DNA from 3 places in the Marisediminitalea sp. genome. Region 1 is predicted to be linked to each of the others. Evidence: predicted binding sites of a transcription regulator. Region 1 holds the regulator's gene; each other region holds the start of a gene.
What was found. Region 1 encodes ArgR, which controls arginine synthesis, uptake and breakdown. Its sites were predicted from a motif close to ANTGAATANNTATTCANT; they were not measured.
Positions count from the first base shown of each region.

Region 2: a site for ArgR is predicted at 6,775-6,792, ahead of gltB (glutamate synthase large subunit). Genes of this name have one in related genera too.
Region 3: a site for ArgR is predicted at 1,308-1,325, ahead of AC4MRN_RS13565 (OadG family protein). Genes of this name have one in related genera too.

Region 1 is NZ_CFIDRX010000022.1:10,353-23,719, reverse strand. It holds gene AC4MRN_RS05010 (TRAP transporter large permease) at 1-834, opposite strand, end outside; gene AC4MRN_RS05005 (TRAP transporter small permease subunit) at 837-1,337, opposite strand; gene bamJ (BamJ family beta-barrel-assembly machinery protein) at 1,577-2,197, opposite strand; gene ppc (phosphoenolpyruvate carboxylase) at 2,442-5,063, shown strand; gene mdh (malate dehydrogenase) at 5,154-6,092, opposite strand; gene argR (transcriptional regulator ArgR) at 6,413-6,877, shown strand; gene AC4MRN_RS04980 (TonB-dependent receptor) at 6,981-10,148, opposite strand; gene AC4MRN_RS04975 (type 2 periplasmic-binding domain-containing protein) at 10,688-11,500, shown strand; gene AC4MRN_RS04970 (hypothetical protein) at 11,497-12,468, shown strand; gene udk (uridine kinase) at 12,743-13,366, shown strand.
Region 2 is NZ_CFIDRX010000172.1:455-8,540, reverse strand. It holds partial or broken gene AC4MRN_RS17090 (TonB-dependent receptor domain-containing protein) at 1-168, shown strand, start outside; gene AC4MRN_RS17085 (TonB-dependent receptor) at 279-659, shown strand; gene AC4MRN_RS17080 (FAD-dependent oxidoreductase) at 715-2,130, opposite strand; gene gltB (glutamate synthase large subunit) at 2,146-6,609, opposite strand; partial or broken gene AC4MRN_RS17070 (PAS domain-containing protein) at 7,254-8,086, shown strand, end outside.
Region 3 is NZ_CFIDRX010000107.1:12-8,813, forward strand. It holds gene AC4MRN_RS13555 (hypothetical protein) at 485-910, shown strand; gene AC4MRN_RS13560 (helix-turn-helix transcriptional regulator) at 910-1,128, shown strand; gene AC4MRN_RS13565 (OadG family protein) at 1,403-1,669, shown strand; gene oadA (sodium-extruding oxaloacetate decarboxylase subunit alpha) at 1,688-3,475, shown strand; gene AC4MRN_RS13575 (sodium ion-translocating decarboxylase subunit beta) at 3,480-4,610, shown strand; gene AC4MRN_RS13580 (ATP-binding cassette domain-containing protein) at 4,626-5,432, opposite strand; gene AC4MRN_RS13585 (peptide ABC transporter ATP-binding protein) at 5,429-6,424, opposite strand; gene AC4MRN_RS13590 (ABC transporter permease subunit) at 6,424-7,317, opposite strand; gene AC4MRN_RS13595 (ABC transporter permease) at 7,304-8,335, opposite strand; gene AC4MRN_RS13600 (ABC transporter substrate-binding protein) at 8,328-8,802, opposite strand, start outside.

The DNA.
Region 1 (13,367 bases):
AACACCTGCGGCTTCTGTTGGCGTTGCAAACCCTGCCAGTATTGACCCCAACACAACAATAATAAGCAACAACGGGGGGACCAGCGCCGAAAACAAGCTCTGTTCCGGCTCTTCAGTAGCGGACGCGGTGGCGGTTGCGTCGATATTCATAGCGGCATCATCTGACTTACCTGACTTCACGCCTACAACCATGACGTAAATCAGATACAGCACCACCAGTAACAGCCCCGGTACTAAGGCACCGACGAATAAATCTCCCACCGATACCGAGTCCGGTGAAAAAATGCCCATCGATAACTGTGCTTTTTGATAAGCACTGGAGAGTACATCACCCAATAATATCAGCGCGATAGATGGCGGAATGATTTGGCCAAGGGTACCAGTGGCACAAATAGCACCGGTGGCAAACGCGGGAGAATACCCCCGGTTGAGCATAGAGGGTAAAGACAACAAGCCCATGGTAACCACCGTCGCCCCAACAATACCGGTACTTGCTGCCAGCAACATACCAACCAACACCACAGACACCGCCATGCCACTGCGATACTTGCCCAGTAGCGCCGCCATGGCGACTAACAGGGATTCGGCGACTTTGGACTTCTCCAACATGACGCCCATGAACACAAATAACGGCACCGCGATTAGCGTCTCGTTAGAGACAATCCCGAATAACCGATTGGGCATAGCAGTAAGATATGACGCATCAAACCCGCCAACCAAGGCACCAATACCCGCAAATATCAAGGATACACCGGCCAACGTTAGTGCAACCGGATAGCCAAATAACAACACACCGCACACGCAGGCAAACAGAACTAACGCCATCCACTCCATCGTTATTGCACCTCCGTGTTATAACGCCAGTTCAGAAAACTGCGGCACAGTTCGCTCACACCTTGCAGCAGCAAAATACCAATGCCCAATGGAATGAGAGACTTCAGTACGAATACCAGCGGCAGACCACCCGGTTCTTTGGATGTCTCCATCAAGGCCCAGGAGTCCGAGGCGTAAGGCACCGCATAGTAGAGCAAAAAGCCGCAAACGGGGATTAGCAACAACAGCGTGCCCCAAAAGTTCACCATTGCTTGCTTACGCGGGGAGAACCGTCGGTAGAATACGTCCACCCGAACATGACCGTCGCATTGCAGCGTATAGCCTAAAGCCAACAGGAAGACGGCTGCATGCAGGTAAGTCACTGACTCCTGCAGCGCGATCCAGCCCATTTGAAAGCCGTACCTGAGCACCACAATAACCAGCATAACTACAACCATAACCAGCGACAGCGCACTGCACGCCTGACATACGCGGCGACTGAGTGTATCCAACGCCTGGATCACAGACGGGAGTCTTGAAGAAGAGAAAGCCATATTGAATAAAAACGCAGCAATTGAAAAAAACTTGTTAATAAACGGCTAGACTAAAGCTATTTAGCTGCTTTGCCAATGGGTTATGGTCAGTCTGAGGGAGAATTTTCAGGAATAAGTGATGCCAGTTTGAGGGAGATAGCACCGATAACAACGGGAAGAAGTAAAAAAACACAAAGCCCGCCTAAAAAGGCAGGCTTTGGCATTCAGGCTTAGCCCAGGATGTCTAACAACTCAACATCGAACACCAGCGTGCTGTACGGGGCAATTGCGCCACCCGCACCTTGCTCACCGTAAGCCAGGTTGTGAGGCACGTATAAACGCCACTTTGAGCCAACAGGCATCATCTGCAGTGCTTCAGTCCAGCCTTTAATTACGCCACCTACCGGGAATTCAGCCGGTTGGCCACGGTCGTATGAGCTGTCGAATACTGAACCGTTGATTAAGGTACCGTGGTAATGCGTACGCACAGTGCTGTCAGCAGTAGGCTTCGCACCTTCGCCAGTAGTCAGTACTTCGTACTGCAGACCAGACTCAGTGGTTACTACGCCGTCGCGCTTGGCGTTTTCAGCCAGGAAGTTTTCGCCTTCAGCAATCGCCTCTTTATGCTGTTCAGCTTTTGCAGCCTGCATACGCTGATGAATTTCACCGAACGCGTCGCGCAGGGTGTCATTGTCTACTTGCGGTGCTTGACCGGTAAACGCGTCTTTTAAACCAGCGACAACAGAATCCAGGTCCAAGCCTTCAAAAGGATTCGATTGCAGTTGCTGACCCATTTGAAAACCAATGCCGTAGCTCGCTTGGGTTTCTACTGTCTTAAATTGATCTGACACAGTCACTCCTGTAAGTAAATTACACAAAACGCGCAAAATTTAAACAATTCATGAATTATTCTGAAAAATTATAACACGTTCGTTTTAATTGGGCCGATAGTGTAACACACCCTTAACTTTCCTGCCCGTGCCTTTGATTTAGTGCTTCAGAATGAGGCCTGGAACAGCCCTATACTGCAAAATGTCATTAGACAAGCGACCCGGGAAACAGTAATGTGATCGGCATTGTTATATGGAGGGCACCATGCAATCACATTACGATGCACAGTTAAAAGACACTGTTCGTTATTTGGGAAAGACTTTAGGTGAAACCATCAAGGCCCAATTGGGCAATGATTGGTTAGAGAAAATTGAAAAGATTCGCCTCGACGGCCGCGCGTCGTATCAGGGTGACACAGATTGCGGAAGCAGTCTGAAAGAAACTTTCAAAACCATGTCAGACAGCGAATTACTGGTTGTTGCCAGAGCGTTCGCACAATTCCTGAATTTGGGTAATATTGCAGAGCAGGAATACAATGCGGGTCTGGATGTGGAAGCATCTATCGACTCACTGTTTGAACACCTAGACAAAGCTGAGCTGTCAGCCTTAGAGGTAGAGGAAGCCGTAGCAAAACTGGATATTGATCTGGTACTTACCGCTCACCCAACCGAAGTGTTCCGTCGCACCCTTATCCACAAGCATAAAGAGCTGGCGGTTTGCTTAAAGAGCATTCACCACGAGCAACTCACTGACACCGAACGCAAACGTTTGGAAACGCGTATTGCCGATTTGATCAGTCAGGCATGGCACACAGAAGAAATTCGCTCTGTACGTCCTACGCCGGTAGACGAAGCCCGCTGGGGTTTCTCGGTAATCGAAAACTCACTGTGGGAAGCCGTTCCCGAGTTCCTGCGTGACCTGGACGAACGTCTGCAGCAAGACTACAACGTAGCATTACCTATTGATGCGGCGCCTATTCACTTTAGCTCGTGGATGGGTGGAGACCGTGACGGTAACCCGTTTGTTACTGCAAAGGTTACCGAAGAAGTCCTGTTGCTGGCTCGCCGCCGCGCAGCCAAGTTGTTAACCATCGATCTTGACCGCTTGCAGGTCGAGTTGTCGATGAACCTGTGTAACGATGAATTAAAAGCACGTGCGGGTGAGCAGTTAGAGCCGTATCGCGCCATCCTTCGCCCGCTGGTGAAGCGCTGCGCCGATACCCGCGACGGCATTGCTGATTTCTTCAATGGCCGTCCCTACGACGCAAGCACCTGGATTCAGGACAACGACGAGTTGCTTGAGCCATTAATGCTGTGCTACCAGTCACTGTGTGATTGTGGTCTGGAAACCACCGCGAACGGCATGCTGCTGGACACCATCCGCCGCGTGAAGTGCTTCGGCATTCACCTGTTGCGTTTGGATGTGCGTCAGGACTCACAGCGTCACGCTGACGTACTTGCAGAACTCACCCGTTATCTGGGTTTGGGCGACTACGGTCAATGGAGCGAAGCTGACAAGCAAGCATTCCTGCTGCGTGAATTAAGTTCTAAGCGCCCACTGTTCCCACGCGCATGGCAACCGTCTGAAGACGTTCAGGAAGTGCTGGATACCTGTAAGGTGATTGCAAACCACAGTCGCCATGGCTTTGGTATTTACATTATCTCAATGGCAAGCGAAGCCTCTGACGTCATGGCTGTGCAACTGCTGTTGCAGGAAATGGGCGTGGACTGGCCCATGCCAGTAGCCCCGTTGTTTGAAACACTGGACGACCTGAACAACTCACCCACCGTTATGCGCAAATTGCTTAGCGTAGACTGGTATCGCGGTTATATTCAGGGCAAACAGTTTGTCATGATTGGCTACTCAGACTCGGCTAAAGACGCGGGTGCCATTGCCGCAGGTTGGGCTCAGTACGAGTCTCAGGAAGCGCTGGTTGCGCTTGCTGAAGAATTCGACGTTACCCTGACCCTGTTCCACGGTCGTGGCGGTACTATCGGTCGTGGTGGCTTACCGGCTCACGCTGCTATCCACTCTCAGCCTCCGGGTTCACTAGACGGTGGTTTCCGTGTTACTGAACAAGGTGAGACGATCCGTTACAAGTTTGGTATGCCGTTGCTAGCCAAGCGCAGCCTGGGTATTTATACCAGCGCAATCATTGAAGCCATGTTGTTCCCGCCGCCGGCGCCTAAAGACGAATGGCGTGAGCTGATGAAAGCAATGGCGGCTAAGGGCCGCGATTTCTATCGTGGCGTGGTACGTCAGGATCCGGAATTCGTGCCGTATTTCCGCGTAGCAACGCCGGAACAGGAACTGGGTAAACTGCCTTTGGGCAGCCGTCCTGCCAAACGTAAGCCTACCGGTGGAATTGAGAGCCTGCGTGCTATTCCATGGATATTCGCCTGGGCCCAGACACGTTTGGTACTGCCAGCCTGGTTGGGCAGCATGCGTGCCATTGATGCCGTTCGCAAGGAAGGCAACGAAGAAACACTGAAAGAAATGCTGGAAAACTGGCCATTCTTTAAGTCGCGTTTGTCTATGCTGGACATGGTATTCCAGAAAGCCGACCCTCGGATAAGCGAAGAATACGATGATCGTCTGGTACCTGAAGAGCTTAAGCACTTTGGTGCAGCCCTTCGCGCCGAGCTGAAAGAAGCAATTGCACTGCTGCTAGAGATTAACGGTCAGGAAACCATTATGGAGTCAGACCCACAGGGTCGTGAGTCTATGAATATCCGCGCCGCTTATCTTGAACCGCTGCATTACCTGCAGATTGAGCTGCTGTCGCGCATTCGTCAGTTAGACGAAGATGAGCACGACGCGAATCTGGACAAAGCCATGATGGTTGCTATCAGCGGTATTGCTATTGGTATGCGAAACACAGGTTAACCTGTGTTTCGAAGGCCATTTACCTGGCCATAAGACACAAAAAAGCCGGCATCGCCGGCTTTTTTAATGGATAAGATTTCGAGTCGGCAATTAACCGTTTACGAACTCAACACCAATTTTGATATCGCCACGCAGACCTTCCAGCATGTCGTCTTTTGCTTTCTGTTCGAAAGCACTCAGCTCGCCGTAAGGCAGGATTTCTTCAACACCGTTCGCACCTAAACGCACTGGGTGAGAGAAGAATGCAGCGTCGTCGCTGTCGTCGGTTTGTACGTAAGTGTACTCAACCACGTTGTCACCTTGCATAGCAGCAACCAGAGACAGACAGAAGCGTGCAGCAGCCTGACCCATAGACAATGTAGCAGAACCGCCACCCGCCTTGGCTTCAACAACTTCGGTACCCGCGTTCTGGATACGTGTAGTCAGTGAAGCAACTTCGTCGTCAGAGAATTCAACGCCTTCCACCTGAGACAGCAGAGGCAGAATAGTCGTACCAGAGTGACCACCGATTACAGGCACGTGCGTGTTCGCTGGATCAAGACCTTTCAGGTCAGCAACAAACGTTTCTGCACGGATAACGTCAAGCGTAGTCACACCGAACAGTTTGTTCTTGTTGTATACGCCTTTGGCTTTCAACGTTTCAGCAGCAATCGCTACTGTGGTGTTCACAGGGTTTGTGATGATACAAGTACATGCATCAGGGCAGTTGTCTGCGATGCCTTCAACCAAAGCTTTAACGATACCAGCATTGATATTAAACAGGTCTGAACGATCCATACCAGGCTTACGAGGTACGCCAGCTGGGATCAGCACGATGTCACAACCAGTCAGTGCTTCCGCCAGGTCGTCTTTACCGTGACCGGTTACTTTTACTGCAGTTGGGATGTGGCTTAAATCAACAGCAACACCAGGAACAACTGGCGCAACGTCGTACAAAGACAGTTCAGAACCTGCTGGCAATTGTGTTTTTAACAATAATGACAGCGCCTGACCAATACCACCGGCAGCACCTAACACGGCTACTTTCATACCATTTCTCCTATGGAAAGAATCACGTTTAATAACGGCTCGACACACTAATTCATGTCGACAAAAAACTCAATCACCTATTGGTCTTATGGAAGAAGATTGGGTGAATCTCAGAGTTATATTCAAAATAACTGCATAAATATGCATTTTATTTGTAATTTCATGCGCGTTGTGGCACTATACAAGGTTAAAATTGTATCAGGCGACAGCGCAGATGAGCGGCAAAGCAAATTCGCCTGCAAGAGTATACACCAAGCTAACTGGCAAGCCGAAAAATAATTCAGACGCCAGTAATTGTAATGATTTAACGACAGGTGAATATGGCTAGTCAAAAACAAGAAGAACTCATTAAAGCATTCAAAGAGATTCTGAAAGCCGAAAGTTACGGCTCGCAGGGCGAAATTGTCGACGGATTGAAGCATCAGGGCTTTAGCAATATCAGCCAAAGTAAAATATCGCGAATGCTCAGCAAGTTTGGTGCGGTACGAACACGCAACGCGCGTGGTGACATGGTGTATTGCTTACCCCCTGAATTAGGTATGCCTACGGCTAAAAGTCCGCTGAAGCAACTGGTGTTAGATATTGTGCATAACAATGTTATGGTGATTATTCGAACCAGCCCTGGCGCAGCACAACTCATTGCACGCCTACTGGACTCATTAAGTAAAAAGGACGGTGTATTGGGCACCATAGCAGGTGATGACACGATTTTTATCGCGCCCGCGGATGTCACCAAAATTGAAGATTTACGACAACGCGTAGAAGACTTGTTCGAGAACGTTTGATTCTAGCGCGTCAGACAACGGACCGATTGCCAGTCATGCCAAATTAAGCTTAAAACAAAAAACCCCGCATAAGCGGGGTTTTTTAATGTTAAGTGCTAATCACTTAGAAACGGTAGTTAATACCTACGCGGATTTCCCACAGTGAAGCAGCAGTTGAGTAGCTTTCTCGTTGATCTGCACCGAAAAATTCCTCATAAACATACTGACCATCGTCATTAATGCTAGCACCGACAACAGACTCAGAAACAAAGTTACCTTGTTTCAGAACACCCCAGTCATCGTTCAGCAGATTGCCCAGGTTTTCGATGACGAAGAACGCAGAAGCACGGTGACCTTCAGCAAAAGCTGGCAGTTCCTGACTGATGCGAACATCAACTTTTGTCCACCAGTCGCCATTAGTCGCGTTGCGACCAGCGATCTTGCCACGGCTCAGGCCTTCTGAAGCAATAAAGGCATTAAATGCTTCTAAATCAAAACCATCTGCATATACAACTTTAGCATCGTCAACGGTTGGAACATACAATAAGTGGCGACCACCGCCTGTATCGTCATCGCCGTAGAACTGATCCAGAACATCAACATATTCGATTTCACCGTCATCATCCAGACGCGGTACATCACCAAACGTGTAGCTCATACCACGACCTTCGTTAGCAGAGGCAAATACGTTGAAACGCGTTGCGTAGCCGTCGATAAACTCATGCTTGTAGCCAACACGCAGCGTGAAACGGTGCGGGATGTTGTAGTTAGACGTTGCCGCACCAGGATTGTTTGGATCGCTGGTTGCAAAGTTTGCATAGTTAGAACCTGCTACAGAGCTGGTCATTGGGTTAACGTCGGTAGAGTCGTTGTAAGCATAAGCAACACTTACATCCAGACCAAAGTCATACTCTTTTGACACTGCCAGTGACAACGTAGTTGCATCGCCTGAATCACCTTTAACGTTAGTTAAGAGGAAGGTGTTATTAGAACCTTCATAAACTGGACGTCCATCAGGACCAGTACCCACTTCTACTCGTGACGGCTCGATGTAGGTAGCTGCGTCTTTCTTATCTGTATAAAGAATGTCCGCTTGTACCAGGTAATCACCGGGTGCCAGATAGGTTAAGCCCAATGCATATTTCCACTCAGTTGGAATTTCAAAATCCGGGTCCATGGCTACAACAAATCGAGCAGAACCGTCTGTTGGATAATCTGCAACATAATCAAACAAAGCCTGAGGAGGAGCTACGATTGGTGCACCACCACCGACTCTGTCAAGGTCAAAGATACTGGTTGAGCCGCTAGACCATCCAGGAATATCTCGCTCATCTGCAAATACCTGAGTAACACCGTCGTTAGAGTATGCATTTGATACCCAAACGTTAGGATTACCGCCGGAGTACAAGCCGAAACCACCGTGTAGTTCCATATCATCAGATAGCACATAGTTAAAGCCTACGCGCGGTTGCCATAAATCTTTCCCGTCCAGGTTTGCAGTGTTTGCAAACCCGTACTCTTCTTCAAATGCAGAGTTGTAGTTCGGGCGATCATCAGATGACCACTTGTCATATCGCAAACCTAATAACAGGGTAAGATCATCGTTTACATAGAAATCATCCTGTAGATATAACGTAGTGGTCTGGAAACTAAAGCTTGCCGCTACGTCATTTGGATCATTGGTACCGGCAGCATTGTTATAATCAATTGAGAATGGCGTGCCTGCTTCAAAGTTAGCAATTGAACCGAAGCGGTACTCACCAATTCGATGCTGCATAAACAAGTTGAATACATCTAAGTCTTCGTATTCAATACCTGCAGTAATAGTGTGATCACCTAACAGGTAAGTACCTGCAAATTTGAACGTCAGGTTATCCCAGTTCAGATCGTTTGCCTGTCTAGAGTCATCTGGTCCTAAATAAACAGTTGTACTACCAGCGCTAATTTGCACTTCACCGAAACCAGTGTCTGCATCAACAGAATTCTGACGATTATCAAGAGTTGTTTTACCGATACGCAATTCTGTTGAAAAGTCAGGCGTCCAATCAGAATACAATGATGCTGTAATGGTTTCTATTTCTGCACCACGCTCGTAGAAGTGACCATCGAAAGAAAGACGAGATGTGCCTGTATCTGATTCAGAAATTGTATATCCGTCGTTCCAGTTATAAGTAAATGCTGCACGATGATCTTCGTTGATGTTCCAATCAACTTTCAACAATAGTTTTTCGTCTTCGATCGGCGAAGAGCCTTTAAAGCCACCTGGATCGTAACCATACACTTCTTTAGAAATTCTAACAATTTCTGCTAAGTCTGCTTCAGTTACACGAGATAAACCTGCATATTCGTGTAAACGAACACCTTCTTTCTTCTCGTAGGCACCGAATAAGAAAAGCTTATCGCTGATCAGTGGAAGACCGACGGTGAAACCATAACGTTTTTCAGTGTAGTTACCGTTGTCGATGTCATTACCTTCGATTGAATCGCCTTTTAGAGAATCTGACGTGAAATCGTAGAAAGCAGAACCGTGGACTTCGTTACTACCTGACTTTGTTACAGCATTAATGTTACACGCCGTAAAACCGCCGTACTCAACGTCAAAAGGCGCTAATTCAACTGCAACCTGTTCGATTGCATCGTAAGAGAAAGGAATACTTTCAGTTGGGTAACCGTTTGAGTTCAGACCGAAGTTGTCGTTCAAACGCATACCGTCCAGCGTTAAGCTGTTAAAACGAGGCGATGCACCAGCACACTGGATACCATCAGAGAACGTTTCATCGATATATACACGCGGATCGGCACGAACCAGGTCTTTGATGTCACGGTTAATCGCAGGCGCATTTTGCAGGTCTTCAAGGCTGAAGTTTGAAGAAGGCCCTTTCTGACCAAACGCGATAGAAGCGATTTGAGAAGCTGTTACTTCGATACGCTCAACATCTGATTGAGAAGCCAGTTGGAACTTGCTCAGGTTCAGAGGCTCGCTCAGTGACAAATATACGTCGGTAATAGTAGCGTCTTCGAACTTGTCAGAGTCCATTGTGATTTCGTATGGACCACCAACACGCAAACCAGACAGGCTGAACTGACCGTCTGCATTTACAGTGATAGTTTTAACACTTCCAGTTGGAACGTGCTTAACGGTGATTACTGTTCCCGCAGCTGGAGCACCCTGAGGGCCAACTACGCTACCAGTGATACCTGATGATGTCTCCTGCGCCATAGCCGCAGTCGACAAACCAACAGACATCGCTACCGCTATCGCGACGCGATTTAACTTAGATTTTGTCATCATTAGTGTGTTTCCCATGCATTATATATTCATTAGGCGTCTGTCTTTACCCGCATCTCCGGAACTACTGTTGGTTACGGCGGTCTACGTGTAAAGCCAATTTGTTTTTCTCACTGTCAGTAAAACGACAGTGATTTTAAGTTATCCGTAAAAGCGTAAATCGGGCCGAGATTGTTCATTATTATTGTTTCAGCAATATGACAAATCTGTTCCGGTTGCATTTCATAATGAACTGACAACGCTTAGTATTTTTATTTTTTCCTGAACAAACGGTCAAAGTTTTACTGAGCTTATAGGAACCCTCGGCCCTGCTCACAAGCCCGGGTATATTTTTCGCACAACCACAACGAATAAACAGCGGTTAAGCCAATTCAAAGTTATTTATACAAATCCCAATAAAAACAGTAAATTAATCTTTTAAAGTAAACTTATTTGTTGCAATAAATAACGTTAACTGGTCAAATTGGTCCAATAAGTAAAACTAAGCGAAAATTCTTTTGCACCCAATACGACTGAATAGAACAATTAGGACCACATTGGTCGTGCTCATTTTTATATGCTGCGCGCTGGTTGGTTTTATTCAGAATTTTCAGTCTTCACCGGCAATTCCGCCTCAAACAGCCAGCCAACTCTCGTGCGAAACGCCGCTTTCAGGTAATAAGGAAACGTTCAATGTGTACTTAACCGAGAGTTCCATTGCAGAAATGGCGCTGCCATTATTGTGTGGCAATAAAGTAGTTCAGCGTCAGTTTGGTAATGTAAATATCACGATTGGCCGCAATGACTTTGACACATTCCGGTATATCAACCATGGGGTACCGGAACTTACACTGGTAAAAAGTAACGTAGTACTGGCGTTTGGTGCCGACCAGATTTATCACTATGACGATATAGCAGCACATCCCGACTACAGTGCCTATTTTATTGCATTAAGGGAAAAACCCCGCCTTAATAAAGAGTACCTGCTGGGAAAACGCATCGGTATTCTCGACTACCCCAGCAGCCGCTCCGGCCACATTGTGCCTAAAACCATTCTGCAGCAGTTGGGATTGAACGACAGCAACATAAAGCTGTTCTACTATAACTCGCATCAGGAGCTAAGAGGCGCCTTGCTGGCAGGCGAAGTTGATATTATTTCCAGCTACTGGGGCAAGGGAGACGAAGAGATCTTATCCCGCAATTATATTACGTCGCTGGAAAATAGTGTGCCGGGCATGCGCTGGTATTTAAAAATGCAAACCCGTAACACGGATTTGCGATGTGCTCTACAACAGGTCATTGCTGATATTTCGGCGAATCACCCAAGAAAGTACTATCACGATGTCGAGCTGATAGGGGACTGTACTGCATCATGAGAGCCTATAACCTAACCGCAGAAGACGGGTTTAAAGCAGCCGCGTTATTTATCTTCCTGTTTCTGGTCTTTCAGCTAGGGGCATTTCTTGGGCAGGCATCGGCCAGACTTTACTCGGAACATGAAACCATCGACAGGCTGCAAAGCAGAATCAGCCTGGATTTACAGTTCCTCGATGTGGGTAACAGCACATTGAATACTCCACCCAATCAATACACATTGAAGGATTATCTGAACAGGTTGAATAAAGCCCTGGCCGAACCGGAGACAGGTATTGGCCTGGTTTCAATTCAATCGGTGAGTGCAGATAACACCGCCGCTGATTTTGCGAACGCCAGGTTAACCCCCATTACCTTGCAAAACTCTGAACAAACAGTACAAATTCAGGTCGCGTCGTTACCTTTATACCGCTACCTCGCTTTTAGCCCGTTGGCCTTTTTTGCGGCGGCGATCATGGTTCCGGTGTTGATGAACATCAGACCCACGCGCAGAGCGCCAAAAGCTGAGCCGGTTGCTATAGAAGAACCCAAAGTCGCGCTCGTGCCTAAACTCGTTATCAATTTGAACGACAAAACCATAGGCAACAGCATTAATGCCGTCACTGTGCAACTTCAAAACAAACCATTGTGCTTTTACACCGCGCTGCTGCATTATTGCATCGATAACCCCGACGCATTATTGCTTCACCACAAAGATATTCCGCCAGAATTAACCAATCAGGCAAACAAAGCGTTTGGCAGGCTGATGGATCTTGGTCACACGAAGCGTAAACGACCTGACTTTAATGCGAATTTAGACAAAACCCTCAGTGAAATTCGCGCTGCACTGGATGAAGTGTTTGCAGGGTACAGTGAGGAAAAAGCAAAATACTACCCGCCACGCGCACAGGGTGAAGGCTCTCGCTCCAAGCAGCATTCCTACGCGCTTCCACGTCTTTATGCACATGAAATCGAAGTGATTGGCGACTAGTCCCACTACTACTGATTTGACAACCATCGTATACAGCCTCAACTGACTGCAGTTAAATTAAGCAGTTTTCAAGTTGTGTGAACAGTGATAACCTGAACAAATGGTCAGCTTTTTATAGCTCGACAGAAAGTGGTGAATCAGCGATATTAAGGGTAAACTAGCCGATTATGTTGACATAAATATAATCTGGCCGGTCCTGGCACCCCACTCCCCATCTGGGCAGTAGCCGAAAAACCAGCATGTTTTCAATTACTAATAAACGACAGTAACTACAATGCAACAACCTTTAATCATTGCTATTTCTGGTGCTTCAGGCTCTGGAAAGTCATTATTCACAGAAAATCTCATTAACGCGTTTTCGGAACAAGGCCGTCCGGTACAGATTTTACGCGAAGATCATTATTATCGCGCGCAAGATCATTTGGCGATGGAAGAGCGCGAAAAGAACAATTACGACCATCCCAATGCGTTTGAGCACGAGTTGCTGAAAGCGCACCTGCGCGCACTGCGCAATGGTGAACCGATTGACTACCCGAACTACTGTTTCAAAACCCACACCAGACTGCCAAAAACCAAGCGTTTACAGCCAGCACCAGTCATTATTCTTGAAGGCATTATGTTGCTGGCGCGGCCAGAATTACTGCCGTTATACGACGTAAAAATCTTTATTGATACCCCATTGGACATTTGTCTGATGCGTCGCATGATGCGAGACATTAAAGAGCGTGGCAGAAGCATTGAATCCGTCGCCAAGCAATACGAAGCAACCGTGAAGCCTATGTATCATCAGTTTATTGAGCCCAGCCGCTTCACGGCCGACGTCGTGGTAACTCAAGGCGGTAAAAACCAAATCGCTTTGGATGTCATCAAGTCTCACATCCAGCAAGCACTTCTGTAAG
Region 2 (8,086 bases), on a different contig from region 1:
GGCATTGATCTTCAAAACGAAGATGGCACCTGGGTAGTGAGCCTGTTTGGTAAAAACCTGACTAATGATGTGAAACACGGTAACGATACGCAATTAAGCTTCGGTACCTTTGCTCCTCTGACCAAAGGGCGTGAGTACGGCGTAGAGTTTACTTATCACTACTACTAGATTATTTTTTGAACATGTGTGATGAGTGGTAACACATCAGAGCCAGCCCGTGACGTACAGAGTGCATTGCGGGCTTTGTTGCGACTAAAAAATAAAAACAGGCAAAACACATGGACAGAAAATACGTTTTAACAGGATTGGGCTATGCATTGCTCGGATTACTGCTGGGTATTCACATGGCCGCAACGAAAAACCACGGTCAGCTAGTCACCCACGCACACATTATGTTGCTGGGGTTTGTCGTCAGTATGATTTACGCGATGATGCATAAATTGTGGTTAACCGACGGTAATTCAAAACTTGCCATTGCGCAGTACTGGTTGCATCAGGCAGGTACCGCCTTATTGATCATCGGGCTGTACTGCTTGTATGGTGGTATTGCTGGCGATGACGCCCTCGCACCGGTGTTAGGTATCTCGTCAATTGTCGTGTTGATATCACTGATTTTGATGAAAGTGATGTACATTAAAAGCAGCAAAAGCACAGAGTAATAAACAAAAACGGAGCCTTCAGGCTCCGTTTTGATTTTATAGCTTGTGGACTGAGTTATACGCCGATGTAGTCCATGATGCCGTCAGCCGCTTTACGGCCTTCGTCAATCGCGGTTACAACCAGATCACTACCACGAACCATGTCGCCGCCGGCGAAGATTTTCGGGTTAGATGTCTGGTAAGCAAACTTACCGTTGGCAGGTGCGCGAACACGGCCTTTTTCATCAAGGATGATACCGAAATCGCCAAACCAAGGCGCTGGGCTAGGTTGGAAACCAAATGCAATAATCACAGCGTCGGCTTCCAGTACAAACTCTGAACCTTCAACCACAACCGGGCTACGACGACCCTGTGCATCCGGTGCGCCCATTTCCGTGCGAACCAGTTTAACACCCGTGGTATTGCCCGCTTCGTCAACGGCGATGTCTAACGGCATGACGTTAAACTCGAACTGAACACCTTCTTCTTTGGCGTTAACCACTTCGCGGCGTGAACCAGGCATGCTGGCTTCGTCACGACGGTATGCACAAGTTACGCTTGCCGCGTCCTGGCGAATAGAGGTACGTACGCAGTCCATGGTGGTATCACCACCACCGAGTACGACCACTTTCTTGCCTTTCATGTCGATGAAGTCAGCCGCGTCTTTTTCCAGTCCCATTACACGGTTCGTGTTAGAGACCAGGAATGGCAGGGCATCGTATACGCCAGGCGCTGATTCGTGTTCGAATCCGCCTTTCATGTACTTGTATGTACCCATACCCAGGAAGACGGCATCGTAGTCGTCCAATAACTGCTGGAACGCAATGTCTTTACCGATTTCGGTGTTCAGTACGAACTCAACACCCATTTCAGTAAAGATCTCGCGACGCAGTTTAATCACGTCTTTTTCCAGTTTAAACGACGGAATACCGAAGGTCAGCAGGCCGCCGATTTCTTCGTACTTGTCGAACACCACTGGCTTAACACCGTTACGTACCAGGATATCTGCACACGCAAGGCCAGCAGGACCCGCACCTACGATAGCGACTTTTTTGTCTGTCCAGGTAACGCCTGACATATCCGGACGCCAGCCCATTTTAAAGGCGGTATCGGTAATGTACTTTTCGATAGACCCGATGGTCACTGCGCCGAACTCATCGTTCAGGGTACATGACCCTTCACACAGACGGTCCTGCGGACAAACGCGACCACAGACTTCAGGCAAGCTATTGGTTTTGTGCGACAACTCAGCCGCTTCCATGATCTTGCCTTCGTTAGCCAGTGCCAGCCACTGTGGAATGTAGTTGTGTACCGGACACTTCCACTCACAGTATGGGTTACCGCAGTCCAGGCAGCGGTCGGCCTGGCCTTCCGCTTGCGAAGAGGTAAGTGGATGATAGATTTCAGCAAATCCGGTTTTACGCTCCACAATGGGCTTTTTAGGCGGATCAATTCTTTCTACATCAACAAACTGATAAACATTCTTAGCCATTATCTTCTCACCTCACTATTGCGCCTGAATGCGCAGTTCTGCGCTGGAACGACTAATATGGCCCAACAGGTTTTTCACATCGCTGGTCTTCGGTTTAACCAGTTTGAACTTCGACAAGGTGCTGGCAAAGTCATGCAGCAGGCTCAACGAGAACTGGCTGCCGGTTTCTTCATAATGCTGGTTGATCAAGCCACGCAGGTGCTCGGCAAGAATAACTTTGTCGTCAATCGACAGCACTTCTACCAGCTCAGGGTTAACGCGGCGATCCAGATCACCTTCGTCGTACAGGTAAGCAAAACCACCTGTCATACCTGCGCCGAAGTTAACGCCTACCGGACCCAGCACCGCAACGATACCACCGGTCATGTATTCACAGCCGTTGTCACCAACGCCTTCCACAACGGCAATCGCGCCAGAGTTACGAACACCAAAACGCTCACCGGCACGGCCCGCTGCAAACAGCTTACCGCCAGTTGCACCATACAAACAGGTGTTACCCATGATGGCACTTTCGTGAGTGTTGAATTCCGCATTACGCGGTGGGTGAATAACCAGCTTACCGCCTGTCATGCCTTTACCCACGTAATCGTTGGCATCACCTTCGATATACATGTTCAGGCCGCCGGCATTCCACACACCAAAGCTCTGACCCGCTGTCCCTTTAAAGGTTACAGTGATAGGCATTTCTTCCATGTCGTGGTTGCCGTAATGTTTGGCAATCTCACCAGACAACAAGGCACCTACAGAGCGGTCAGTGTTGCGGATTGGGTAGCTCAGGTTAATACCACAGCCCTTAATAACGGCTTCTTTGGCGTCTTTCAGCATTTTTGCGTTCAATACACCTTTATCCAGTGGCGCATTGGTGGTTTCTGAACAGAACAGACGCGTGTGTTCACCCGCCACTGGCTTCGCCAGAATAGGGGACAAGTCCAAGCGATTCTGTTTTGCAGTAATACCGTCAACCAATGACAACAGCTCAGTGCGGCCGATCAGTTCATCGAACTTACGCACGCCCATGCTGGCCATGATTTCACGCACTTCCTGCGCAACAAACTTAAAGTAGTTCATTACCATTTCTGGCAAGCCAATAAAGTGGTCGCTACGCAGTTTTTCGTCCTGCGTTGCAACACCGGTTGCACAGTTGTTCAGGTGACAAATACGCAGGTATTTACAGCCAAGTGCAACCATTGGGCCAGTACCAAAGCCGAAGCTTTCTGCACCCATTATAGCTGCCTTAATTACGTCCAGACCGGTCTTCAATCCGCCGTCGGTTTGTACCCGTACTTTGTGGCGCAGACCATTTTCGACTAACGCTTGCTGTGTTTCAGACAGACCTAACTCAAACGGACTTCCGGCGTATTTTACTGACGTTAACGGGCTTGCACCTGTTCCGCCGTCGTAGCCAGAAACCGTGATAAGGTCGGCATAGGCTTTAGCAACACCCGTTGCAATGGTGCCTACACCGGGCTCAGATACAAGCTTCACTGAAATAAGTGCGGTTGGGTTCACTTGTTTCAGATCGAAGATCAACTGAGCTAAATCTTCAATAGAGTATATGTCGTGGTGCGGCGGTGGCGAGATCAGAGTTACACCCGGCACCGAGAAACGCAGCTGCGCGATATACTTATTGACTTTGTCACCCGGTAACTGACCACCTTCACCAGGCTTCGCACCCTGGGCAACTTTAATCTGAATTACGCTAGCGTTAACCAGGTAATGTGGTGTTACACCGAAACGACCCGATGCCACCTGTTTAATTTTAGAGTTCTTCTCTGTGTTGAAGCGCTTAGGATCTTCGCCACCTTCACCTGAGTTAGACTGTCCGCCTAACCGGTTCATTGCGATGGCCAGGGCTTCGTGCGCCTCCGGGCTTAATGCACCAATTGACATCGCCGCAGTGTCGAAACGTGGGAATAGGTTTTCCGCAGGCTCAACTTCGCTGATATCGATAGGTTGGTTAGCCGGGTTCAGCTTCATCAAATCGCGTAAATGCGACGGTGAACGCTCGTTTACCAGTTTTGCATATTCCTGATAATCTTCGTATTTACCCGTAACAACAGCCGTCTGCAGCGTTTTCACTACATCCGGGTTGTAGGCGTGGTATTCACCATCGTGTACGTATTTCAGCAAACCACCGTGTGAGATTTTCTTCCGTTTTAACCAGGCAATGCGTGACAGGTTAATAACGTCTTGTTGGAAATCATCGAAGTTGGCACCTTCAAGGCGTGAGGTGACACCCTTGAAGCACAGCTCCATGACTTCCTGGCTGATACCGATGGCCTCGAACAGTTTCGAGCTACGGTAGCTGGCCACGGTGCTGATACCCATTTTGGACATGATCTTGTAAAGGCCTTTGTTGATGCCTTTGCGGTAGTTCAGCATGGCTTGCATGGCTGAAATGTCCAGGTCACCTTTTTCACATAGCTGTTCAATGGTCTCATAGGCCAGGAACGGATAAATCGCCGTTGCGCCTAAGCCAATCAACACAGCAAAGTGATGCGGGTCACGGGCAGATGCCGTTTCTACTACAATGTTCGCGTCACAGCGCAGTTGGTTGTCAACTAAACGACGGTGAACTGCACCGGTCGCCATGGCAGCAGGAATAGGTAAACGGTTTGGCTTGATGTTGCGATCTGACAGGATCACAAAGGCCGCACGTTTTTGTTTAACCAGGTACTCTACTTCATTACAGATACGCTCGATGGCTTTCTTCAGGCCTTCTTCTGCAGTGTATTGCAGGTCGATGATCTCTGAGTAGTAGTTTTCAGGGTTAAATTCACGCAGCTGTTTAAGGTCGGTATACATTAGTACCGGTGATTCAAACAGGACGCGGTCAGCGTAACCACTGGTTTCGCTGAATACGTTTTGCTCACGGCCAACGCAAGTCGCCAGAGACATAACGTGGTTTTCACGCAATGGATCGATAGGCGGGTTGGTTACCTGAGCAAACTGCTGACGAAAATAGTCATACAGGGTACGGTGTTTTGAAGACAGCACGGCCATTGGGGTATCGTCACCCATTGAACCAACGGCTTCCTGACCGTCTTTACCCAGTACTTTGATAACCTGATGAATTTCTTCGTAGCTGTAGTTGAACAGCTTGTGATAGACCGCCATGGTGTCGTCGTCAAAGACGCGCTGACCGATTAGCGATGCATCCAGTTTTTCGATAGGCGTTAAACGACGGATGTGTTTTTCCAGCCACTCATGGTAAGGGTGACGTTCTTTCAGATCATCGTCGATTTCAGTTGAGCGCCAGATTTTACCTGTGTAGGTATCTACAGCAAGCATTTCACCCGGGCCAACACGGCCTTTTTCCAGTACGTCTTCTGGTTCGTAATCCCAGATACCCACTTCTGAAGCCAGGGTAATAAATCCGTTTTTGGTGACGACGTAACGAGCTGGACGTAAACCGTTACGGTCCAGGTTACAGGCTACGTGACGACCGTTGGTCATTACGATACCCGCAGGACCATCCCAAGGTTCCATGTGCATTGAGTTAAACTCGTAGAATGCACGCAGTTTAGGATCCATGGTGTCGTTGTTCTGATAGGCTGGTGGAACCAGTAAACGCATGGCGCGGAATAAATCCATACCGCCAGCCAGGAACAGTTCCAGCATGTTATCAAGTGATGAGGAGTCAGACCCTTCTGTATTTACGAATGGGGCTGCTTCTTTCAAATCAGGGATCAGTGGCGTAGCAAACTTACCGGTACGCGCCATGGCCCAGTCACGGTTACCTTTAATCGTATTGATTTCACCGTTGTGCGCCAGGAAGCGGAATGGTTGTGCCAATGGCCATTTAGGTAACGTGTTGGTAGAGAAGCGTTGGTGGAATACGCAGATGGCGCTTTTCAGCTTCTCGTCGGCCAGGTCTTTATAAAAGGCCGGCAGGTCACGAGGCATGACCAGGCCTTTATAAATAGTTACCAGACCAGATAAACAGGCAACGTAAAATTCGCTGTCTTGTTCCAGACGTTTTTCAGCACGGCGACGCACCATATAAAGGCGGCGTTCAAGGTCGCGCTTACGCCAGCCTGCCGGCGCATTTACGAAAACTTGTTCGATTTGCGGCACGCCGGTCAGAGCCAGTTCGCCCAGCACGTCGTGGTTTACCGGCACTTCGCGCCAGCCCACTACGGTCAGAGTCTCTTTTTCCAGCTCTTCGTTTAATACGTCACGCGCTGCTTGCGCTAATGTCTCGTCCTGATTGAGGAAAATCATACCAACTGCGTATTTTTTGCTGAGCTTCCAACCGTGTTGCTCTGCAACGTGTTGGAAAAACGCATCCGGCTTTTGTAATAATAAGCCGCAGCCGTCGCCTGTTTTACCGTCAGCAGCGATACCGCCACGGTGTTGCATGCGATCAAGGCCTTCAATAGCAGTTGTTACCAGTGTGTGGCTGGCTTCGCCTGTTGTGTGGGCAATCAAACCGAATCCACAGTTATCCCGTGAATCGTTGGGATTATATAAACTCATCTCTTAACTCCTTCAACCTTTGACTGGGCAAGGTATGCGCTGTGTTTTGTGACCAGAGTCGGCCTCACAGCTGCGTTACAACGCGTTGTTTAGTGACTGAAAATAAAAGAAAAATCAGTCTGCGCTGGGTTTGTCGTTAATTATTATTGTGGATACCAGTCGTGTACCGCATTTTTATGCACTATTGCCTAGCGGGCCGTACAACATACCGGCATTGCCGATTAAAATCAATCGGAATGTGAGCGATAGCACAGCTGAAATCGTATACCATCTTTATTCTTATTAATTTTCAGCAATTTATGCTCAATTGGTGCCAATAAAAAAACGCATATTTTTTTTGAAATGAGGCTGAGTTAGCTGCGAATATGGCCAGTCTAATTAAACTTAAGTTGCATAAATAGTCATCTATGGTGGGTAAATACCCAAATAGCATGATTGCGTTTGAATCTTTATCCTGTTTGCGCGGTAGGCATGGAGTTGGGTAATTTTTGACGCGCGAACGGCAATCAACGATTTATTGACGCTATTTTACCCTGTTTTTAGAAAATTGTAATGTTTTCGTTTTGCCTTCGCTTCCCTGAGTTATTTTCCTGTCCGGCAAGGTCTGATAGGATGGCTGCAAATTATTTCGGTATAGTATTGTTATGCATCAGGAAACGCCCAACGATTCATGGGCCATTCGATTCGCACAGTTTGTGCAGCGTTTTGGCACTATTAAGCTCAGTGTGTTGTTTGTGATTTTAACGTTGGGATTTACCGTAGGTGGGTCATACGTTATTCGACTCAGTCTCGGCAGTGAGGTTGAGCCCGATGACTTTATCAGCGCTGTGATCCTCACCATGTTATCTGCCCCCTGGGTGCTCTACTTCTTTAGTGAGCTGGTAAAACAGCTTGAGAGTTCTCGCACTAATCTGAAAGAAGTCGTGAGCCAGTTAGAGCACCTTCGGGAAGAAGATGTGTTCCTGAACCGCGAGCTGCAAAACAATATCCGTCAGCTGAATCACGAAATTGAGCAGCGCAAGCATGCTCAGGAAGAGCGTGAAACTGTCTTTAAAGAACTGGAAAAAGAAATTCAGGACAAGTCAGAGCAAGAAGCCCAGGCCCGTCATTTATCAACGCTGTTGCGGTCGATTATCGATGCCTCTCCCGACTTAATTTATTATCGCAATGAAGAAGGTCGCTTTGCAGGCTGTAACCGGGTTGCCGAGCAGATGACTGGCAAGACTGAGAAGCAATTGCTGGGATTAACGCCTCACGACGTTTACGAAGAAGATTTAGCCCGTCAGGTGGTGGCCAGCGATCACGAGGTGCTGGAAGCTAACGCCAGTATTACCGAGGAACTCTGGTTACGCTTTGCCGATGGTCGCCGTCGTTACTTTGAAATGCGCAAAGTCCCGTTCTTTGATCAAGATGGTAATCGGTTGGGGCTATTGGCGTTTGGGCGTGACATGACCGAGCGTAAGCAGGCTGAAAACGC
Region 3 (8,802 bases), on a different contig from region 1:
AACCAGGCGGTCGGAGGTTCGAATCCTTCCACACGCGCCACATTACGAAAGCCCGTTCAATGCGAACGGGCTTTTTTGTTTTTGGCCTGCGTCAGAACGGGCTGAGTATATTACTTCGCAAATGACCTGATTACATTGCTACACACTTTCTAGTATTTAACTCACGCCATTCTCAGTTTGCCACGCAGCGCCTTGGTTTGCGCTACAGGCCTAAACGTAAATATCAATTTCATAACTCACACCCTTTTCCCCGTTTAAACTAATAAGACGTTGGGCATGATGCCGTGCCATAACAAGCTTCTCTGCGAGACAATTTAAGCGCCGCATACTGACCTGGATCAGTACCGTTATTATTCACCTGGCTACACTCTGATATATCAACTCCGACACATTCACTAACAATTGCTATGTTAAAAATTTTTGACATCAAACTGAGCTGAGTAAATACTAACCATGTTAAAAATAGTTAACATGGGTGAACAAAATGTCATTTCAGGAAAAATCAGCGTGGGTCATGGCGCTGGCACTAACAGTAATATCTATTATGTGCGGGTGGTCCGTGTATGAAGCATCAGTTGCGGCGGGTGGCTTAGTGTCACCGTCTATTGGATTGATTTCTTCATACACTCTGGTATTGGTCGTCATTGTGGTGGCTGGGCAGGTTGTGATCAGTATCTGTTCGCCCAAACAGGCATCAACACCAGCCGATGAACGGGAAATACATATTGAGCGGAAGGCTGGCTATACGTCGGGTTGGATCATGGGGGTAGGCGCTGTTGTGTCGATGTCGCACTATCTGCATTGGAACAACGGAGACATGCTGTTTTATATGGTGCTGGGCAGTATGGCATTAGCAGCCATTGTCGATTACGTATATCGCATTGTATTGCACCGGAGCGCGATTATTTAATGGCAAAGCAGTTACCGATCACGAATTCAATAAAAGCGCTCAGAGAAGCACATGGAGAGATGACGCAATCCCAATTGGGGGAAGCCGTAGGGGTAACACGTCAAACCGTGGCGGCCATCGAGCAACGGCGCTACTCGCCCTCGCTGGAAACGGCGTTTCGCATTGCACGGGTATTTGACGTTAGCGTGAATGATGTCTTCGAGTGGGATGATAAATAGTGCTAAAGCACTATTTATCATTGTTGTTTATGGGATGTATAAATTTAAATAATATTATGGTGGGTGGTAGTGAGCACCGTTTTTAGTTGGTTTGATATATTCATCAAATCTATGGGACCCATCACCAAATGAATATATTATTCACAAAAACGAATAATTATTGCAGTTAAAACGCCTATATTGATTTTTTATGCAATTCAAACGGGTGTTTGTATTGTGTTTTATATACCGACATGGTACTTATTCGTTTCCAAAATTTTGGCCGGGAAAAACTATGTCCGCACAATCTATAAACGATTTATTGTTCGAAGCTGCTACCTTACTCATGGTAGGGATGGGCTTCGTGTTCGTATTTCTTACCATATTGATCGCGGCGGTGAACCTTCTGAAGGCGTTCTGTGAACGCTTTCCAGGCCAGGAGCCTCAGGCGCCAACGAGAGCGTCGTCAAAGGCTGCACGTCCAGCACAGGCAAATGAAGATAAAAATATCGTTGCTGCTATTACTGCTGCCGTACATGCACACCGTCAAGCTAACCGTTAACACACTTTAGGAGCTCACATGTCAAAGCCACTGGCCATTACCGAACTGGTGCTTCGGGATGCACACCAATCCCTGCTCGCCACCAGAATGCGCATAGAGGATATGCTGCCAATCGCTGAAAAACTGGATAAGGCCGGATACTGGTCAATTGAGTCCTGGGGTGGGGCAACGTTTGATGCCTGTATTCGTTATCTGGGTGAAGATCCCTGGGAGCGTATTCGCTTGTTGAAGCAGGCCATGCCAAATACACCGCAGCAAATGTTACTGCGTGGCCAAAACCTGCTGGGCTATCGCCATTATGCCGACGACGTGGTAACGCGTTTTGTTGAGCGCGCGCACGACAACGGTGTAGACGTATTCCGTATTTTCGATGCAATGAACGACGTTCGTAACCTGGAAACGGCAGTAAAAGCTGCAGTCAACTGTGGTGCTCATGCCCAGGGAACGATTTCGTATACCGTAAGCCCGGTACACAACCTGCAGTTGTGGCTGGACATGGCCAAGCAACTCGAAGACATGGGTGTACACTCCATCTGCATTAAAGACATGGCTGGCCTGTTAAAGCCTTACGAGTGTGAAACGCTCATAACGCAACTTAAGCAAACGGTAGATGTACCGATTGCCATGCAGTGTCACGCAACCACAGGTTTGAGTACGGCCACTTACCAGAAAGCCATTGATGCCGGCATTGATATCCTCGACACCGCGATTTCGTCGATGAGCATGACCTATGGTCACTCTGCGACCGAAACGATGGTGTCTATTCTGGAAGGCACTGAGCGTGATACCGGATTGTCATTGCCTGATTTAAGCGAAATTGCTGCTTATTTCCGTGAAGTTCGCAAAAAATACGCGAAGTTTGAAGGTAGCCTGAAAGGCGTGGACGCCCGTATCCTGCTTGCTCAGGTACCGGGTGGTATGCTGACAAACATGGAAAATCAGCTGAAAGAGCAGGGCGCAGAAGAAAAGTTCGACGACGTACTGTTAGAAATCCCGCGCGTTCGTGAAGATTTAGGCTTTATTCCGCTGGTAACACCCACATCACAGATTGTTGGCACCCAATCAGTACTGAACGTACTGACCGGTGAGCGCTACAAGAGCATTACCAAAGAAACCGCTGGCGTGTTGAAAGGTGAGTACGGTGCCACAGCGGCGCCAGTAAACGCAGAACTACAACAGCGCGTATTGGATGGCGGTGAAGCCATTACGTGTCGCCCGGCTGATCTGATCGACCCTGAACTGGAAAAACTGGAAACAGAACTGGATTCACTGGCATCGGAGAAGTCAATTACCTTGGCGGAGCAAAAAATTGACGACGTACTGACGTATGCATTGTTCCCTCAAATTGGCCTTAAGTTCCTGGAAAACCGCGGTAATCCGGATGCCTTTGAGCCGGCTCCTTCTGAACAAACAGCCGCAGCGCCTGCTGCTCCTGCAGCCACTGCAAGCGCAGATGCGCCGAGCAGTTATGACGTTCGTGTCGACGGCAAAGTGTATAGCGTGGAAGTAGCTGCGTCTGGCCAGTTGGGGGCGATTACGCCGGTTGCTTCTGCTGCACCAGCACAAGCTGCTGCGCCAGCACCATCGGCAGGTGGTCAGGCAATCAATGCACCGTTAGCCGGTAACGTGTTTAAAGTACTGGTAGGCCCTGGCGATCAGGTGAGTAATGGCGATGTGGTCATTATTCTGGAAGCCATGAAAATGGAAACCGAAATCCGTAGTGCCTTCGATGGCACTGTGTCTGCCGTCCTGGTGAAAGAAGGCGACAGCGTTACCAACGGCCAGCCGCTAATCGAGTTAGGGTAACGCCATGGAACAGTTAGCAATTTTATGGAATAGCACTGCGCTGGCGCATTTTGAGCTGGGGCAGGTGGTTATGATGGCGGTAGGTGCATTATTGCTTTACCTGGCCATTGTGCGTGGTTTTGAACCTTTACTGTTATTTCCTATTGGCTTTGGTGCCATTCTGACCAACATCCCACTGGCAGGTTTTACCGATCCGGGCGGATTGTTGTACTACATCTATGAGGTAGGTATTCACTCAGGCGTCTTCCCTTTGCTCATTTTTATGGGCGTAGGGGCAATGACTGACTTCGGTGCGTTAATCGCAAACCCCAAGATGTTATTACTCGGTGCAGCCGCGCAATTCGGTATTTTTGCCACCTTGTTTGGTGCGATTGCGCTGAATTTCATTCCGGGGTTCGACTTTACCCTTAAAGATGCCTCTGCGATTGCCATTATTGGTGGGGCGGATGGTCCGACAGCTATTTTCCTGGCTTCGCGCCTTTCACCCGATTTACTGGGGGCAATTGCGGTAGCAGCGTATTCTTACATGGCGCTGGTGCCAATTATTCAGCCGCCAATCATGAAAGCGTTAACGACGCCGGAAGAGCGCAAAATTGAAATGGCGCAATTGCGTCATGTCAGTAAGAAAGAGAAAACCCTGTTCCCATTGGGCGTACTGCTGCTGACCATTTTGTTCCTGCCGTCGGCTACGCCTTTGGTGGGCATGTTTTGCTTCGGTAACCTTATGAAAGAATGTGGTGTGGTTGACCGTTTAAGCAAAACCGCGCAAAACGAGCTGATCAACATAGTGACTATCTTCCTGGGCCTGGCGGTTGGTTCCAAACTGTCTGCCGATAAATTCCTGACGGTAGAAACCTTAGGTATTTTAGGACTGGGTGCGGTTGCGTTCGGTATCGGTACGGCGGCTGGGGTATTAATGGCGAAATTGATGAGCCGCTTAACAGGCGGTTCTATTAACCCATTAATTGGCGCTGCCGGTGTATCTGCTGTGCCAATGGCTGCGCGGGTAGTGAATAAAGTCGGTCTGGAAGCAAACCAGCACAACTTCCTGTTGATGCATGCGATGGGCCCGAATGTAGCCGGGGTACTGGGTTCTGCCGTAGCTGCCGGTGTTTTGCTTGCGCTGGTAGGCTAGTCGATTAACCGCTGATCACCGCAGCGTTTGCTGCGGGATCAGTGACTGATAAGACAACACCAGTTTTTTGGTTGTTTCATGCTGAGGCCATCGAAAGATGGTCTCTGTTTTTCCACTCTCTATAATCTGACCACCATCCATCACAATCACTCGGTCGGCGATATGTCGAACGATTCCCAGGTTGTGAGAAATAAATATAAAAGCCAACCCCATTTCTTGTTGCAGCTTTAAGATCAGGTTTACGGTTTGTGATCGTATCGTCGGGTCCAATGCTGCGAATGGCTCATCGGCAATTAATACTTTGGGCTCTGGCAGAATGGCACGGGCCAGGGCGACACGTTGTTGCTGTCCGTCAGACAGCATATGCCGGTAAAAGTAGATGTGCTCACGCAGTAACCCTACCTTCACCAGGGTATCGGCAATCAGGGCCTTGCGTTCAGCTTCTGACAGGCCCGTATTCAAACGCAGAGGTTCATCGAGTATCTGGCCAACGGTAATGCCAGGGTTCATGGACTCGCTGCTATGTTGAAAGATCATACGAATACCGGTGATATCGGCATTTTTGCGCGCTGCGCGATGTCGAACAGACCAGTACTTCTCTTCCATGAGGTGAATATTACCCTCATCAGGCTCTACCGCGCCGGCCAGCATTTTTGCCAGCAGTGATTTCCCCGAGCGGTTCTGGCCAATGATTGCAATGGTTTCGCCTTTGGTTACCTGCATATCAATTGGGCCTAGCGAAAAAATCTCAGGTTTCTTCAACCAACGCTTTTTACTGCTGTGCCTGAACGTCAGGCCACTGACATCCAATACCTGCTTCATAATTTCTCCATATGCAGCGGGAAGTGGCAGCTGTAACTGTGATCGTGGATTTTACGCACTGCCGGAACGTTCACGCAGGCGCGCTGTGCTCTTGGACAGCGCGGCCCTAAACGACAGCCAATAGGCAAGTGTTGTAGCGTTGGGATCGTCCCCGCCAGTGTGGGCAACTGGGATTTGGGCGGCAAATCTTTGCTGAAACTGGGTGCGCTGTCTAACAGCGCCTTGGTATAAGGATGCAATGGACGCTTGCGTATGTGTTTCATTTTGCCGGACTCAACGGTTTGCCCGCAATACAATACCGTCATGGTATGCGACATACTGGCAATCGCCAGCAGGTCGTGGCTGACGAATAAAATGCCAAGTGAGCGTGTTTGGTTCAACCGCGAGAGCAATTTCAGTACCTGTACCTTGGTGGTGGTTTCCATGCCTCGGGTCGGGTCATCGGCTATCAGCATTTTAGGCTGATTCACCAACGCCATGGCCAGCATCAGCTTTTGCCCGATATCGGTTGGAATTTGGTGGGGATAAGCACGCAGGTAGTGGTTGTGATCTTTTATTCCGACTTTGTGCACGGTACTAATGACTTCCCTGCGCCGTTGTTGAGCGCGTTGCCAGAACCACTTACCTTCAATTAATTCATCCGGTACGGCTTCCTCAAGCTGTTCTCCCAACGTCACGGAAGGGTCGAGCGAGGCAATGGCGTGTTGAAACACCACGCCGATGTCTTTGCGCAATACCTGACGGCGTTGCTCAACAGACATCGACAACAAGTTTTCACCGTTCCAACTCATGCGGTCGGCGGTAAGATGCCAGTTGCCGGGTGTAGCACCAGCGATGGCTTGTACAATCAGGCTTTTCCCTGAACCCGATTCGCCAACCAGCGCGCGAATTTCGCCGGAGTTCACCGTTAAGTTAATTTTATCCAGCGCTTTAATGGACTGGGAGCCGGTATTGATTTCAAGGGTAAGGTTTTTAATGTCTAACAATGGCATTAGCGATTTACCCTTTTTCTCAATGCTGAACGAAGGCCATCACCTACCACGGTGATCGACAGTACCATCAGGAATATGGCGATCCCCGGAATGGCAATATTCCACGGCGACAAATACCCGACATCCAGACCTGCTGCCAGAATAGCGCCAAGCTCGGGTAATGGCGGCTGTGCGCCTAAATTCAGGAAGCCCAGGGCGCTTATATCAATAACGGCAATAGACAAGGCCAGGGTGCCTTGCACGACCAGCATTTCAATCATGTTGGGTAAAATTGAATAGTAAAAAATCTGCAGGCGATTTGCGCCGTCCAATGTCGACGCCTGAATGTAGTCTTTTTTCATTTCGGCGCGCACAAAGGTACGGGTGTGATGAATAAACTGCGGGATAAGCGCCAGTGTGATGGCCCACATACTGTTGACCAGACCACTGCCTAAAATGCCTACGATGATAATGGCAATCAGCAGGGTAGGGATGGCCATTAACGCATCCAGTAAGTGATTGACGACGCTTGATCGCACTCCGCTTAACATGCCTGCAATGGTACCTATAGACACGCCCACCGCCATGGCAATGATGACCACCAGTAGACTGGTACCAAAGGTTACCCGGCAGCCATACATAATCCGTGAAAATAAATCCCGGCCCAGTGCATCTGTGCCAAACAGATGGGTAATCGAACCATTCGGGTGCCAGCTTGGAGCCACTAAAATGGACTCCGTATTCTGGAACAAGGGATCATAGGGCGTAACCAACGGAGCGAAGAATGCAAAGAAGACAAACAGCAGCAGAATCGCTAACCCCACCAGAGCTACGTGACTGGATTTAAACTCGCGCCATGTGTGCTGCCACGGTGACGGGCGAATTTCATCTTCGTAGAGACTAAATCGTGACACTTTCGAATTTTTCCCTGCTGGGGTCAATTAACCGGTTAAACAAATCTATCGAAATGGTAATAATGACTACCAGAGTCGATACCGCCAGCATGCCAATCCGCAGTGCTGAATAATCACGCTGATAAATTGCCTGAATAAGCCAGTTGCCAATACCTGGCCAGGAAAACAAGGTTTCTACAATCATAGCGTTCGTGATCAGGGTTGTGATCTGCATGGCCATGAGCGGCAATATGGGCAGCAGCGCGTTGCGCAGTACGTGCCGGAAAAATATTTGGCGATTTGATAGTCCGCGCGCTTTAGCTGCTGTGATATAGGGCTTATTGAGTACATCAATAATAGAGCGACGGGTGATACGAATAATCGCTGCAGTTGAAATACAGGCTATCGACAACGTCGGCAGAATCAGATGCAAGAATGCATCACGCATGGCTAGAGAGGTATCAACGTCATCTGCAAGCAGAATATCAATGAACAAAAAGCCGGTCTGGCTGGGTATATCGAACAATAAGTTCAGTCTGCCAGATAAAGGCAACCAGCCAAATTGCAGACTAAACGTCAGTATAAACAACACGGCAAGCCAAAATACCGGTACCGAATAGACGGTGACGCTGAGCGAGTTAATGGTGAAATCGGCATTCGTGTAGGCGCGTAAACCGCTATAACAGCCAATGGGAATACCCACCATTATCACAATCATCATCGCGTATGTACTAAGTTCTACGGTAGCGGGGAGCGCGGTAAGTACTTCTTCCTTGAGTGGTTGACCCGAGATCAGGCTGTAGCCCCAGTTGCCGCTGAATAGCTGCTCCAGGTAGTGCCAAAACTGAATTAAATAGGCACTGTCCAGCCGGTATTGGCGAACAAGGGCATCGTGTTGAATACTATTCTGCGGGGTGATACCAGTGAGATTGATGATCGGCTCTGCAGGGAACAGGTATATCAATGTAAAAGACAATGCTGACAAAGCCAGCAATGTCAGCACAAACAAAATAGTGTAGCGCAGTAGGATATTAATCACGGGGTTTGGTTACCCCGCCAAGTCGAACGCCACCGAATGGATTGATGATCATGCCATTGAGTTCTTTCCGGTAGGCCTGATAGCGGTATGCATGCGCAATAGGCACCAGTGGAAGTTTTTCAAAAATTAATTGATTAGCTTGCAAATATAGCGCTTTTCGCACTTCAATGTCTTCGGTTTGCAGCGCCTTGTCGAGAATTTCATCGTAGGCAGGCTCACACCAACGTGCGCGATTGGTGCCGGAAGGGATCGCATCGCAACTTAGCAGCGGCCGATAGAAGTTATCCGGGTCGCCATTGTCAGCAGACCAGCCAATTAATACTGAATCGTGATTGCCTTCTCTTAGCAAGCGTCTGAATGTGGTCCAGTCGTAGCTCACAATGTTCACGTTTACTTCGATTTCCGCCAGGTAATTCTGAATGAGCTCCGCCATTTTCTTCGCATTGGGGTTATAGGCACGCTCTACC